Regions from separate parts of the Citrobacter telavivensis genome, predicted to be linked through region 1. Evidence: predicted binding sites of a transcription regulator. Region 1 holds the regulator's gene; the other holds the start of a gene.
What was found. Region 1 encodes LexA, which represses DNA repair genes until DNA is damaged. Its sites were predicted from a motif close to TNCTGTATGTACATACAGNA; they were not measured.

Region 1 (7,479 bases):
TCTGTGGGCGGTGGCCTACGACACGCAGTACGCGATGGTTGACCGCGATGACGATCTGAAAATCGGCATCAAATCGACCGCCATTCTGTTTGGCGAGCATGACAAGCTGATCATCGGTATCTTGCAGGTGGCGGTGCTGGCGCTGATGGCCCTGATTGGTTGTCTGAACGGCCTGGGGCTGGGCTATTACGGGTCTGTACTGGTCGCTGGCGCGCTGTTTGTCTGGCAGCAGAAGCTGATTGCCAACCGCGAACGTGAAGCGTGCTTCAAAGCGTTCATGAACAATAACTACGTGGGACTGGTACTCTTTATCGGTCTGGCGATGAGTTACTGGCACTTATAAAGCATCTTGTCCGATGGCGCTGCGCTTATTGGCCTACCAGACGGTAAGCCGATGTAGGCCGGATCAGGCGGAACGCCGCCATCCGGCAATCTGACATAAAAAAAGCCGGTCATCTCGACCGGCTTTTCTATGTATTACTCGCCTTGTGTTGCGCTCTCAATCGTCAGGCGCACATCCGACGTGATGAGCTCCGCCAGCATCTGATACACCTTCATCGTTTCGCCCGGTTCCGCATCGCCGGTATCGCTGATGTAACCCTCGTCACGCAGGGTCAGCACCAGTGAGCTGAACACCGCCTTGTCGAAGAATTCCGGTGCGTTGATACCGTGCAGCACGGACAAACGCTGCGCCACGGTGCGGCTTTCTTTCTCCAGCGTCCCGCGGTTGATAGACGGGTTGGCGCTCAGCAGCCAGAAGGTGATGGCATAGCGTTGCAGCGTTTCGCGCGCGCCCGCCGCCAGCAGTTGCAGCGTGCGGGAGTGGGCCGGGTTGATATGCAACTCGTCGTCCTGAACGGTAATCAGCCCCTGACGCTGCATTTCAGCCGTCAGCGCGTCAATCACGCCTGCCAGTTCATCACGCTCCCAGCGCAGGAACAGTTCGGCTTTCAGCATCGGGTAGAGCACGTCAACGTGTTGCAGCAGCGCTTCGCGGGAAATATGACGATGCTGGGTGACGATCGCCGCCATCAGTGAAGGCAACACCAGCATATGCGCGATGTTATTGCGATAGTAGGTCATCAGCACCGCCTGCTCGCGCGGCAGAATGATGATATCGCCAATGGTATCCTTCTCGACTTCGAACTTGTTCATCTGCAACGCGTGATCGATAAGATCGTCGGCGCTGACAGACGGTACGGTCGAATCAGAGGAATACGGCACATTGCGCATCAGATCCAGATAACAGTTGAGCTGCTCGGTCAGTTGCTCGCGGGTCAGCGAACGCTGACGAGAAGCTAGCAGCGCGGTGCAGCACAGGTTCATGGCGTTTGCCGCACCCGCGTTGTTAATACGCACCATCAGCTCTGCCGCAATCCCGTTCACCGTTGGCGTCAGCCAGGCTGGACGCACGGCTTCGATGGGATCGATAGACTCGCGCCACTCCGGCACGTGGTGATTCAGGTATGTCATCAACGGCATCGGCTCGCCAAAGTTCACGTAGCCCTGACCGAGATTACGCAGCTTGCTCAAGCCACGCAGCATCTGCGGCAGACTCTCTTTCTCTTTGGTTGCCCCGCGCAGCTCTTTGGCATAGGTTCCCACTTCCATCACGTGTTCGTAACCGATGTAAATCGGCACCAGGGTGATCGGACGGGTGCCACCGCGCAGCATCGCCTGGATAGTCATCGACAGCGTGCCGGTTTTCGGATCCAGCAGACGACCGGTACGGGAACGACCGCCTTCGACAAAGTATTCAACCGAGTAGCCGCGGCTGAACAGTTCGCCCAGATACTCACGGAAGACGGTGGAATAGAGCTTATTGCCCTTAAAGGTACGACGAATGAAGAACGCGCCCAGGCGGCGGAAGATCGGGCCTGCCGGCCAGAAGTTCAGGTTGATACCCGCGGCAATATGCGGCGGCACCAGCCCCTGGTGGTAGAGCACGTAAGAGAGCAACAGATAGTCCATGTGGCTGCGGTGGCAGGGAACATAGACAATTTCGTGCCCGTCGTGCGCCAGCTGGCGCACGCGCTCAGCGTTGTGAACGTTAATCCCCTGATAGAGCCGGTTCCAGGTGAAGCCCAGGATACGGTCAGTCAGGCGAATCATCTCGTATGAGAAGTTGGCGGCGATCTCTTCCATCAGCGCAATCGCGTTTTGCTGCGCCTTTTCATGGGAGATTTTCTTGCTGCGCGCTTCATCTTCTACCGCGCGGGCAATCGCTTTGGACGCCAGCAGCTTGTTGAAGAGATCCTGACGTGCAGGCAGACGTGGCCCCACAGCAGCCAGTCGCTGACGGGCAAAGTGCATACGCGCCACGCGTGCCAGTTTCTGCGCAATGATTTTATCCGTGCCGTGCTCATCGGCCATGCGGCGCAGGGAGACGGAAGGAGAGAAACGGACAAAGCTGTCGCGACCCAGCCAGGAGACGGCAACGAATTTCTGGATGCCGTTAAGCATACGCAGCGGCGGGTTAACCTCACCCTTCTCGCGACCCGGTGAGCGTCCAAACATCACCGACACCGGCACCATTTGCACATCCAGATCCGGATTGCTGCGATGCAGGTCGAGATAGTTATGGAACAGCTTAATGGACTCTTCTTTCGGCGTGTAATAGGTGAACACCCGCGGTCCGCCGTGAATGAACACATAGCGCGGTAACTGCGTGCCATCGATCTCCAGCGGCTCTAATGGGTCGGGGAGATCGTGCGCCAGGCATTGCGCGCGCAGCGTCAGCAAGTCCGCTTTGGAGTTGTACGGTAAAACGTACATAATTGGACGAGAGGTATCGAGTCCTAACTCCGGGGCAGGATCTGCCGGAATAGACTTGCTTTTTACCAGTACGCTTAATGGTAAATTCAGGATTTTGTAGTAAATTCGTGGCCAGCCGGACATAAACGATGTAAAGCCTCTGGTTAATAATGCAATTGCGTTGCAAGGATATCAGAAAGTCATGTGAATTTCTGGTGTATCCCGTCATACTTCGCGCCGCGTTGCCTTAACTCGAATCACATGAGTTAACAAGACAATGTCATTGACGCCAATAATGCAAAAAGGTTCTTTTAATGGCTAATAATACCACTGGATTCACCCGAATTATCAAAGCCGCAGGCTATTCCTGGAAAGGTTTTCGCGCCGCGTGGATTAACGAGGCCGCGTTCCGTCAGGAGAGCGTGGCGGTTTTGCTGGCCGTGGCTATCGCCTGTTGGCTGGATGTGGATGCCATTACGCGCGTGCTGTTGATTGGCTCCGTCATGCTGGTCATGATTGTTGAAATCCTGAACAGCGCCATCGAGGCCGTGGTGGACCGTATTGGTTCTGACTATCACGAACTCTCTGGTCGCGCAAAAGATATGGGCTCGGCGGCGGTGCTGCTCTCTATCATTGTGGCGCTGATCACCTGGGGCATCCTGCTGTGGACACATTTTCGCTAAGGTTTTTTCGACCCTGATTCCATAACAAGTTAAATCTGCTGTTGAATGTGCAGTTTGTGGTTCCAAAATCACCTTTAGCTGTATATACTCACAGCATAACTGTATATACACCCAGGGGGCGGAATGAAAGCGTTAACGGCCAGGCAACAAGAGGTGTTTGATCTCATTCGGGATCACATCAGCCAGACAGGTATGCCACCGACGCGTGCAGAGATCGCACAGCGTTTGGGGTTCCGTTCCCCAAACGCGGCTGAAGAACACCTGAAAGCGCTGGCGCGTAAAGGAGCAATTGAAATCGTCTCCGGCGCTTCTCGCGGCATTCGACTGCTGCAGGAAGAAGAAGAGGGTTTACCACTCATCGGTCGTGTTGCGGCGGGCGAACCCTTGCTGGCGCAGCAGCACATTGAAGGCCATTATCAGGTGGATCCGTCTTTGTTTAAGCCGAATGCCGATTTCCTGCTGCGCGTCAGCGGAATGTCGATGAAAGATATCGGCATTATGGATGGCGATTTGTTGGCGGTACACAAAACCCAGGATGTGCGTAATGGCCAGGTGGTTGTGGCGCGTATCGACGACGAAGTGACGGTCAAACGCTTGAAAAAACAGGGCAACAAAGTTGAGTTGCTGCCTGAAAACAGCGAATTTAAACCTATCCTGGTTGACCTTCGCGAACAGAATTTCACCATCGAAGGATTGGCCGTTGGCGTCATCCGTAACGGTGAATGGCTGTAGTATTCCTGTAGGCCGGATGAGGCGTTTACGCCGCCATCCGGCACTCTCACCACTCTCGTTATAACCTCTTCTCAGGCTCGCTCCATGCCGTTTTTTGCTTCTGCTGACAAAGCGCTCTGGCGTCTCGCCTTACCGATGATTTTCTCCAATATCACCGTTCCGCTGTTGGGACTGGTGGATACGGCGGTCATTGGTCACCTGGACAGCCCCGTGTATCTCGGCGGGGTGGCGGTGGGGGCGACGGCAACCAGTTTTCTGTTCATGCTCCTGCTCTTTTTACGCATGAGCACGACCGGGTTGACGGCGCAGGCGTTCGGTGCGAAGAATCCTCAGGCGCTGGCGCGGGCTCTGGTGCAACCGCTGATCCTGGCGTTGGGCGCAGGGGCAGTGATTGCGCTCTTTCGTACACCGATTATCGATCTGGCGCTGCACATTGTGGGTGGTAGCGAAGCGGTGCTGGAACAGGCAAGACGGTTTCTGGCCATTCGCTGGCTGAGCGCCCCGGCATCGCTGGCGAATTTGGTACTGCTCGGTTGGTTACTGGGCGTACAGTACGCGCGTGCGCCGGTGATCCTGCTGATTGTCGGCAATATCCTGAATATTGTGCTCGACCTCTGGCTGGTGATGGGGTTGCACATGAACGTGCAAGGGGCCGCGCTGGCGACGGTGATCGCGGAATATGCGACGCTGCTGATCGGTTTGCTGATGGTGCGCAAGGTGTTGCACCTGCGTGGCGTCTCCCTCGTTATGCTCAAACAGGCCTGGCGGGGAAACATTCGTCGTCTTCTGGCGCTCAATCGCGACATCATGCTGCGTTCACTGCTGCTGCAACTCTGCTTTGGCGCTATCACCGTGCTGGGGGCCAGACTGGGCAGCGATATCATCGCCGTTAACGCCGTATTGATGACGCTGCTGACGTTTACGGCCTATGCGCTGGATGGCTTTGCTTACGCCGTGGAGGCGCATTCCGGTCAGGCCTATGGTGCCCGCGACGGCAGTCAGTTACTGGAAGTCTGGCGTGCCGCGTGCCGTCAGTCTGGTATCGTCGCGCTGCTGTTTTCACTGGTTTATTTACTCGCCGGCGAACCGATCGTTGCGCTGCTGACATCACTACCGCAAATCCAACAACTGGCCGATCGCTACCTGCTCTGGCAGGCGATTTTGCCTCTGGTCGGCGTCTGGTGCTATCTGCTGGATGGCATGTTTATCGGCGCAACGCGGGCGGCTGAAATGCGCAACAGCATGGCGGTGGCCGCCGCCGGGTTTGCGCTGACGCTATTCGCGCTACCCGTGTTGGGTAATCACGGTTTATGGCTGGCGTTGGCGGTATTTCTGGCGCTGCGTGGGCTGTCATTAGCCTGGATCTGGCGGCGTCACTGGCGAAACGGAACCTGGTTTGCTGTCTCGTAATGGTTAAAGATTCTGAATAGTGAATTTAACCCAGAATCTATGACTACACTTAATCTCACGTCCAGCAGAAAACGAACGCAGTTGGGCGGTTTACTCTCACTATTCACAGCCTAATAAAGAGGACGTTATGATGAATAAAGACGAAGTCGGCGGTAACTGGAAACAGTTCAAAGGTAAAGTGAAAGAGCAGTGGGGCAAACTGACCGATGACGATATGACGGTCATTGAAGGTAAGCGTGATCAGCTGGTGGGTAAAATCCAGGAACGTTATGGTTACGCGAAAGACCAGGCGGAGAAAGAGGTCGATAGCTGGGAAAAACGCAACGACTATCGCTGGTAATCCCCCCTCTTACCCGTGAGTACAAGGATGTACACCCCTCTGTTTGCTTCGGGCGGCATCGCGTGCCGCCCACGCCCTTAACGGGGCTTCTTTTTAACCTGAATCGAATGGTCGTGCTGGCACTCGCCAGGATGACGACAGGCTTCTACTTCCACGCAGGCTGAACATAATCCGTGTGCTTCAATGACATTGTGGCGCAGGGCAAATCCCATCTTCGCTGCCAGCGTATGCATAATGTCTTCCACGCCTTCCGCACACTCTTCCTTCACCGCGCCGCAGCGGTCACAGATAAACATGGCGGAAGTATGGGTCGGCTGATCGAACAGGTAGCACAACACGTAGCTGTTGGTGGATTCGACTTTATGCACAAACCCTTGTTCAAGCAGAAAATCGAGGGCGCGATAGACCGTTGGCGGCTTGGCCTGCGGTTCGGATTCACGCAGCAGGTCGAGCAGATCGTAAGCGCTAATCGCGCCTTCCTGCAGGCTCATCAGACGCAACACTTCGAGGCGCTGTGGGGTCAGGCGCACATTGCGTTGCGCGCACAGTTTTTCAGCTTGCGCCAGCAACTCTTGCGTTGTGGTCTTTTCCATTGGGCACCTCGGATCGCATGGAGTAAGAAAACCCTCACTTTATCATGTTATGGGAGAAACGCCGAGTTCCAGACCAGAGCGATAAATCGCCCGCTAATCTTTCCCTGATTTACAAACTCTTCTATATATATTGAGGCATGTCACAAAAATAAACGCCCCGGCGATAAAAGGACGGGGCAAAACAGGCAACTTTTTCCTTGTTAATCACAGCAATGCTCCAGCTTTGTCCGGTTGATACTGGCAGAGACGATTTTCACCTGCGAATAAAATGGGCTTACTGTGAATAAAAATTTGAATATTTTGGTGGTGGCGATGACGGGCTCGCTGTTGGCGTCTCAAACCGCGAGTGCCGCGAATTCCTGGACAGAAGCGCGTAATGACGCGATGGGCGGCACGGGCGTGGCGTCAGCAAATTATGGCAGCGGCGTACTCATCAACCCGGCATTATTGGCGAAGTCACAGCCGGATGATGACATTACGGTGATCTTCCCGGCTATCGGTGGACAGATTTCCGACAAGGATAATCTGCGCGATAAGATTGATGATGTCACCGACGACGTGAATAACTACCGCCGCTCCCTGGACAATATCAACCCCCTCGATCTCTTTGTTCCCGGCAGCGCAGGCTACCGGCAGGTGTCTAATGCCGCGGGCGATCTGGCTGACCAACTGGAATCCCTGAAAGGGAAAACGGCCAGTGCGAAAGCCGGGGGCGGGCTTGCGGTCAGCATTCCGAACGATGTGTTAGCCGTGGCCTTTGTGGCGAAAGCCAACGCCCGCGCCCGTGTGAGTTCGTCTATTGATCAGGGCGACATCGACACGCTGCGCGGCGTTGAAGCGGTGCCTTCCAGCATCCTGGCGGTGGATCCTGAGAACCTGAAGTCAAAAGGGTTTGGCCGCGCCGCCATTGTCTCTGATTACGGTGTCGCAGTGGCTCGGCAGTTCGACCTGGGCGGCGTACCGGTTT
Region 2 (7,479 bases), on a different contig from region 1:
CGATAGGCGCAAGGGTGATATAACGCTTGTTCCAGGTCAGGCGCATCCCCAGCACCTGCTGTCCTTGCCACTCACCCATGCAGACGATGCCGGTATCCGGAATGGCGCCCGCATCGGAACCCGCTTCCGGGCTGGTCAGTGCAAAGCAAGGGATTTCCTGACCACGCGCCAGGCGGGGCAGGTAATGGTCTTTTTGCTCTTGCGTACCGTAATGCTGCAACAGTTCGCCAGGGCCTAAAGAGTTTGGCACGCCCACGGTGATCGCCAGGATCCCGGAGACGCCGGACAATTTTTGCAGTACGCGAGACTGTGCGTAAGCCGAGAATTCCAGCCCGCCGTACTCTTTCTTAATGATCATCGCGAAGAAGCGATGCTCTTTCAGGAATGCCCACAGCTCCGGCGGCAGATCGGCCAGCTCATGGGTTATCTGAAAGTCATTCGCCATGCGACACGCTTCTTCTACCGGGCCGTCGATGAACGCCTGCTCTTCGGCGGTCAGACGCGGTTGCGGGTAGTTGTGCAGTTTTTTCCAGTCCGGTTTGCCCTGGAACAGATCGCCTTCCCACCAGGTGGTACCGGCATCAATCGCTTCTTTCTCCGTACGCGACATTGGCGGCATGACCTTACGGAAGCCGCGGAACACCGGCGCGGAGAAAATCGACTTACGCATTGGCGTAAAGTTGAACGGCACGAGGATAATGGCCAGCGGAATCAGCAGCCAGACTGACCACAGTCCGGCAACACCAAGCGCCGCCGTCCAGACGAGCAAAATCAGGCTGCTGAGAAATAAGCTCACGCGGTGATAGAACAGCGCGCCGAGCAGAACGATCGTAGCGAGAATACTCAAAATCATCATAACGAAAAGCTCCCTTGCTTGTAGGAGGTCTGACCACTTGTGATGTTATGGTTGTAGTGGATGTAAAATCTTTTATCAATGTGTTTACAAAATAATTACAACAAAGCTCACATTGTTGCTGTTTTCCGCGGCACGAAAAATCAAAAGCCGTCGCCATTGATGTGGCTTATGCTTCTCGCTGCCAGAGCTATCCGGTACACTGCATCCTGTCATTTACATTCATGCTGAAGGATATCCTCATGTACCAGGATCTTATTCGTAACGAACTGAACGAAGCGGCGGAAACGCTGGCTAATTTTTTAAAAGATGACGCCAATATTCACGCCATTCAGCGCGCGGCGGTCCTGCTGGCAGACAGTTTTAAAGCGGGTGGTAAGGTACTGTCCTGCGGAAACGGCGGCTCTCATTGTGACGCCATGCACTTTGCAGAAGAGCTGACGGGGCGCTATCGCGAAAACCGTCCGGGCTATCCGGCCATTGCGATTTCCGACGTCAGCCATCTCTCCTGCGTCAGCAATGATTTCGGTTACGACTACGTCTTTTCCCGTTATGTGGAAGCGGTAGGGCGCGAAGGCGATGTGCTGTTAGGCATCTCGACGTCCGGCAATTCGGGTAACGTGATCAAAGCCATCGCTGCGGCGCGCGAAAAGGGGATGAAAGTGATCACCCTGACCGGTAAAGACGGCGGCAAAATGGCCGGTACCGCCGATATCGAAATCCGCGTTCCGCATTTCGGCTATGCTGACCGTATTCAGGAAATTCATATTAAAGTGATTCATATCCTGATCCAGCTGATCGAAAAAGAGATGGTTAAATAACTATACCCGTCATACTTCAAGCTGCAGGTGCGTTGGCTGTACTCAGAAACCCCAGTCACATAGTTATCTATGCTCCTGGGGATTTCTTCCATTGCCGCCTTCCTGCAACTCGAATTATTTAGGGTGTAGCATATTATTTTATCTGCCATTTTGAGTCCTGATTGGCTGTAACAATTACGCCTTCCGCTTCATTGTGGCGTTTCGTGGAGGTGATGTATGTGCGAACTGCTCGGGATGAGCGCCAATGTGCCTACCGATATCTGCTTTAGTTTCACCGGGCTGGTTCAGCGGGGGGGAGGAACCGGGCCGCACAAAGACGGCTGGGGCATCACCTTCTATGAAGGCAAAGGCTGCCGGACGTTCAAAGATCCGCAACCCAGCTTTAATTCTCCCATCGCCAGGCTGGTACAGGACTACCCGATCAAATCCTGCTCCGTGGTTGCCCATATTCGCCAGGCGAACCGGGGTGAAGTGGCGCTGGAGAACACGCATCCCTTCACGCGTGAGCTGTGGGGCCGTAACTGGACCTATGCGCACAACGGGCAACTCTCAGGCTATAAATCGCTGGAAACCGGCAATTTTCGCCCCGTCGGTGAAACCGACAGCGAAAAGGCATTCTGCTGGCTGCTGCACAAACTGACTCAGCGCTACCCTCGCACGCCGGGCAATATGACGGCGGTATTCAGGTATATCGCGACGCTGGCGGGGGTACTGCGTGAGAAAGGGGTCTTTAACATGTTGTTGTCAGATGGCCGCTATGTGATGGCATTCTGCTCAACCAATCTTTTCTGGATCACCCGCCGCGCGCCGTTTGGTGTGGCGACGCTACTGGATCAGGATGTGGAAATTGACTTCAGCTCAGAGACCACACCCAACGATGTGGTCACCGTGATTGCGACGCAACCGCTGACAGGAAACGAAACCTGGCAAAAAATTATGCCAGGCGAGTGGGCGTTATTTTGTCTCGGGGAGCGCGTAGTTTGACGCCAGTTGCGGCTGAACCACTTCGTGACTCAACGGCTTGCTGACGACATAGCGGCCATCGACAACAGAAACGGTCGGTGGCTTGCGAGTTTGCTCAAAGTAATCGTATCCCGGCTTTAACTGCGACCAGAACTCTTTGTAATAGGAATACTTGTGGCGCTGCATGTTGGCGTCGGTCATGCGGAAAGGATAAATACTGACCTGAACACTCGACTGACCAAAGACCAGCGCGCCAGTGACAAACTGGAAAATCTCATCAATGCCGCTGTCGGTCATGGCATAGCAGCCAACGGAGACACAGGCACCGTGAATCATCAGGTATTTGCCTTCATAACCGTGAGCACGGTCATAGGCGTTCGGGAAGCCAATATTAATGGCTTTATAAAAGCGGCTATCGGGTTTGAGCTGGCTACGCTGGACGTTATAAAAACCTTCCGGACTTTTAAAATCCCCCTGGCGCTGTTTTGGACCTAAGCCGCCGGAGTAATTACAAATCTTGTAGCTATCGAGAAGTTGATACTGTTCGCCCATCTTGACGTAGAGATCGAGCGCGCGCTCTTCCTTGAAGATCTGTATATAGACCGGCGATCCCATCAATTGCTGCTTATACTCTTTGCTGATCGGCGTCGTGGAGCTATTGCTACTCAGCAAGCCGGCGAATGACACGCACGGGATCAAAAGCATCGCAATAAATAATGCGATTTTACGCATACTGCTTGTTCCTTGATAAAACGATTGCACACGCCAGAACGGCAAATAATAAGATCCCCAAATCGGACTAATCTGGATTTGGAGCGCTCACATTAACACCACGACATTTTTTCGCAAGCCCCTCGTGGTGCGTTTACAATTTATACTAAAACGATCTCAGATATTTCTTTTGTTGCAACTCGCCGCGTTTTACTTTAGTGCGTTCTCATCGACTTCCCATTGCAGAAAAACACTGTATACTTAAACAGTGCTGTGGAGGTGAGTGATGCGTAAAATCATACATATTGATATGGACTGTTTTTTCGCAGCGGTTGAGATGCGTGACAACCCGGCGCTGCGCGATATTCCTATTGCGATTGGCGGCAGCCGCGAGCGCAGAGGTGTCATCAGTACCGCCAACTATCCCGCCCGTAAATTTGGCGTGCGCAGTGCGATGCCGACCGGAATGGCGTTGAAGTTGTGCCCACACCTCACGCTGTTACCCGGCCGCTACGAAGCCTATAAAGAAGCCTCCGGCCAGATTCAGGACATCTTTTCACGCTACACCTCGTTAATTGAACCGCTGTCTCTGGATGAAGCATACCTGGATGTCACAGACAGCACGCACTGTCATGGTTCAGCAACGCTCATCGCCCAGGAGATCCGCCAGACTATCTTCAACGAACTGCAACTTACCGCATCGGCGGGCGTGGCACCGGTGAAGTTTCTGGCCAAGATCGCCTCCGATCTGAATAAACCCAACGGGCAATATGTCATTACGCCGGATGATGTCCCGGCGTTCCTCAGCACGTTGCCGCTGGGTAAAATTCCCGGCGTCGGTAAAGTGTCTGCGGCAAAGCTGGAAAGCATGGGGCTACGCACCTGCGGTGATGTGCAACAGTTCGACCTGGCGACATTACTCAAGCGCTTCGGTAAGTTTGGGCGGGTACTGTGGGAGCGCAGTCAGGGAATCGACGAACGGGACGTCAATAATGAACGCTTACGCAAATCGGTCGGCGTTGAACGCACAATGGCGGAAGACATTCATGAATGGTCTGACTGTGAAGCGATTATTGAACGGTTATATCCGGAACTTGAACGAAGACTGGCGAAAGTGAAACCCGATCTGCTCATCGCCCGTCAGGGGGTGAAGCTAAAGTTTAATGACTTTCAGCAAACCACCCAGGAACACGTCTGGCCGCGACTGAATAAAGAAGATCTGATCTCTACCGCGCGTAAAACCTGGGAAGAACGCCGGGGAGGGCGGGGCGTTCGTCTGGTGGGACTTCATGTTACTCTGCTGGACCCGCAACTGGAACGACAGTTATTACTGGGGTTATAACCGCGATGAATAACGGGTATGAAAACTGCCGGATGGCGTTTCACTTATCCGGCCTACAAATCTGCTGACAGTTCGTAGGCCGGATAAGGCGCAATGCGCCGCCATCCGGCATTTTTAAAGCATAACGATCGTGACTTACTTTGTCGGAATCGCTTTCAGCAGTTCGGTCAGAAGCGTCCAGTAATGACTGACACTTTCGATATGCACCTGCTCATCCGGTGAGTGCGGACCGGTGATGGTTGGCCCGATAGAGACCATATCCATATCCGGGTACGGTTTTTTAAACAGACCGCACTCCAGACCCGCGTGGATAATCTGGATGTTCGGCGTCTTGTTGAACAGACGCTGATAGGTTTCGCGTACCAGATGCATCACCGGCGAGTTCGCATCCGGCTGCCAGCCAGGGTAGCTCCCTTTGGCTTCGGTTTTCGCGCCCGCCAGTTTGCCCAGTGAGTCCAGCATGCTAACGACATAGTCTTTACCGGTGTCGATCAGCGAACGGATCAGGCAATGGATTTCGACGTTGTCATCGGTCATGGTGACGACACCCACGTTCAGTGAGGTTTCAACCACGCCTTTTGCGACGTCGGAATTGCGGATCACGCCGTTTGGCGTCGCGTTCAACAGACGGATAAAGCCGTCACGAGACTGCGCCGTCAGTGCCGCTTTATCGTTCGCTGCGCTTTCCAGCAGAACCACCAGGTTTTTCTCTTTTTCAGCCAGTTCGTTTTTCAGGATGTCCTGATAAGCGTTGACCTGCGCTTTCAGCGCATCAACGTTGTCCGCCGCGACGGCGACGGTCGCAAAGGCTTCACGCGGAATTGCGTTACGTAGTGTACCGCCGTTGAAATCAACCAGACGCAGATCCAGCTCTTCAGCATGACCGGCCAGGAAACGAACCAACAGTTTGTTTGCGTTGCCGAGACCGACGTGGATTTCGCCACCGGAGTGGCCGCCTTTCAGCCCTTTCAGGGTCAGCTTAAAGGTCTGGAAACCTGCCGGAACGGCTTCGCGGGTTAGCGGCAGGTTAGAGGTGAAGTCGATCCCCCCCGCGCAACCCATGTAGATTTCACCTTCTTCTTCAGAGTCGGTGTTGATCAGGATATCCGCCTGCAGCCAGTTGGCCTGCAGACCAAATGCACCGTCCATACCCGCTTCTTCCGTCATGGTCAGCAGCACTTCCAGCGGGCCGTGAACGACGCTGTCGTCAGCCAGAACGGCCAGTGCGGAAGCCATCCCGATGCCGTTATCGGCACCCAGCGTGGTGCCACGCGCTTTCACCCATTCGCCATCAATATAAGGCTGAATCGGATCTTTAGTGAAATCGTGTACGGTGTCGTTGTTTTTCTGCGGCACCATATCCAGGTGCGCTTGCAGGACCACCGGTTTACGGTTTTCCATTCCCGCGCTGGCCGGTTTGCGAATCAGGATATTGCCCACCTGGTCGCGCTCAACGTGGAAACCTTTCTCGTTTGCCCAGCCGATGATGTGTTCAGCGAGTTGCTCTTCATGATAGGACGGGTGAGGAATAGAACAGATTTTTGCAAAAATATCCCACAGCGGTTGCGGGGAGAGTTGAGATAATTCAGACACGATCATTCTCCTTGTATACCCGTCATATTTCAGGTTGCATGTGTGTTGGCTTGCCTGCAACGCGAATTATTTAAGGTATAGATGCTCTGCAAACAAGCTTGCAGGTCACAGGGTTAGCAGGTTAATTATTACCACAAGTCAGGCTTGCGAGATGCGCTTGAGAATACCACTTTCTGCGCCCGCTGCGAGTATAAAGCACGTAAAAAGAGGGCCCGATTCCGCGAAACACTGGTTTTTGGTGGCTCAGATCTCTATAATCTCGCGCAACCCATTTCCCCCTTGAACACTTTTTAAGCCGTAGATAAACAGGCTGGGACACTTCACATGAGCGAAAAATACGTCGTCACCTGGGACATGCTGCAGATTCATGCACGCAAACTGGCAAATCGCCTGATGCCTTCAGAACAGTGGAAAGGCATTATTGCCGTTAGCCGTGGCGGTCTGGTGCCGGGCGCATTGCTGGCACGTGAACTGGGCATTCGTCATGTCGATACCGTATGCATTTCCAGCTACGATCACGACAACCAGCGTGAGCTGAAAATTCTCAAGCGCGCAGAAGGCGACGGTGAAGGTTTTATCGTCATCGACGATCTGGTGGATACCGGCGGTACCGCCGTGGCTATCCGTGAAATGTATCCAAAAGCGCACTTTGTCACCATCTTCGCGAAACCGGCGGGTCGTCCGTTAGTCGATGATTATGTGATTGATATCCCGCAGGATACCTGGATTGAGCAGCCGTGGGATATGGGCGTGACCTTTATTCCGCCGATTTCTGGCCGCTAATCTCTGACTTTTTCAACGCCTGGCACTGCCGGGCGTTGTTCTATTTAGCCGGTGTCGGGTTACAATGTGCCTCAGTCAGTACTTCAGGAGGCTGTACGCATGTCACAGGCTAATCTTAGCGAAATCCTGTTCAAACCCCGTTTTAAACATCCCGAAACGTCGACCCTTGTCCGCCGTTTTAATGCCGGGACGCAGCCGCCTGTGCAATCGGCGCTGGATGGCAAGAACGTTCCCCACTGGTATCGCATGATTAACCGCCTGATGTGGATCTGGCGCGGGGTGGATCCGCGAGAAATTCTTGATGTCCAGGCGCGGATCGTGATGAGCGACGCCGAGCGCACCGATGCCGAGCTTTACGATACGGTGATCGGTTATCGTGGCGGTAACTGGATTTATGAATGGGCAAAACAGGC

Region 2: a site for LexA is predicted at 3,600-3,619, ahead of dinB (DNA polymerase IV). Genes of this name have one in related genera too.

Annotation. Positions count from the first base shown of each region.
Region 1 is NZ_JBGUBF010000006.1:61,838-69,316, forward strand. Features, by position in the region: gene ubiA (4-hydroxybenzoate octaprenyltransferase) at 1-343, shown strand, start outside; gene plsB (glycerol-3-phosphate 1-O-acyltransferase PlsB) at 478-2,898, opposite strand; gene ACERJC_RS20245 (diacylglycerol kinase) at 3,069-3,437, shown strand; gene lexA (transcriptional repressor LexA) at 3,561-4,169, shown strand; gene dinF (MATE family efflux transporter DinF) at 4,254-5,579, shown strand; gene ACERJC_RS20260 (CsbD family protein) at 5,710-5,919, shown strand; gene zur (zinc uptake transcriptional repressor Zur) at 5,997-6,512, opposite strand; gene ACERJC_RS20270 (conjugal transfer protein TraF) at 6,825-7,479, shown strand, end outside.
Region 2 is NZ_JBGUBF010000001.1:28,174-35,652, forward strand. Features, by position in the region: gene fadE (acyl-CoA dehydrogenase FadE) at 1-856, opposite strand, end outside; gene lpcA (D-sedoheptulose 7-phosphate isomerase) at 1,096-1,674, shown strand; gene ACERJC_RS00155 (class II glutamine amidotransferase) at 1,891-2,658, shown strand; gene dpaA (peptidoglycan meso-diaminopimelic acid protein amidase) at 2,629-3,369, opposite strand; gene dinB (DNA polymerase IV) at 3,635-4,690, shown strand; gene pepD (cytosol nonspecific dipeptidase) at 4,826-6,283, opposite strand; gene gpt (xanthine phosphoribosyltransferase) at 6,608-7,066, shown strand; gene frsA (esterase FrsA) at 7,166-7,479, shown strand, end outside.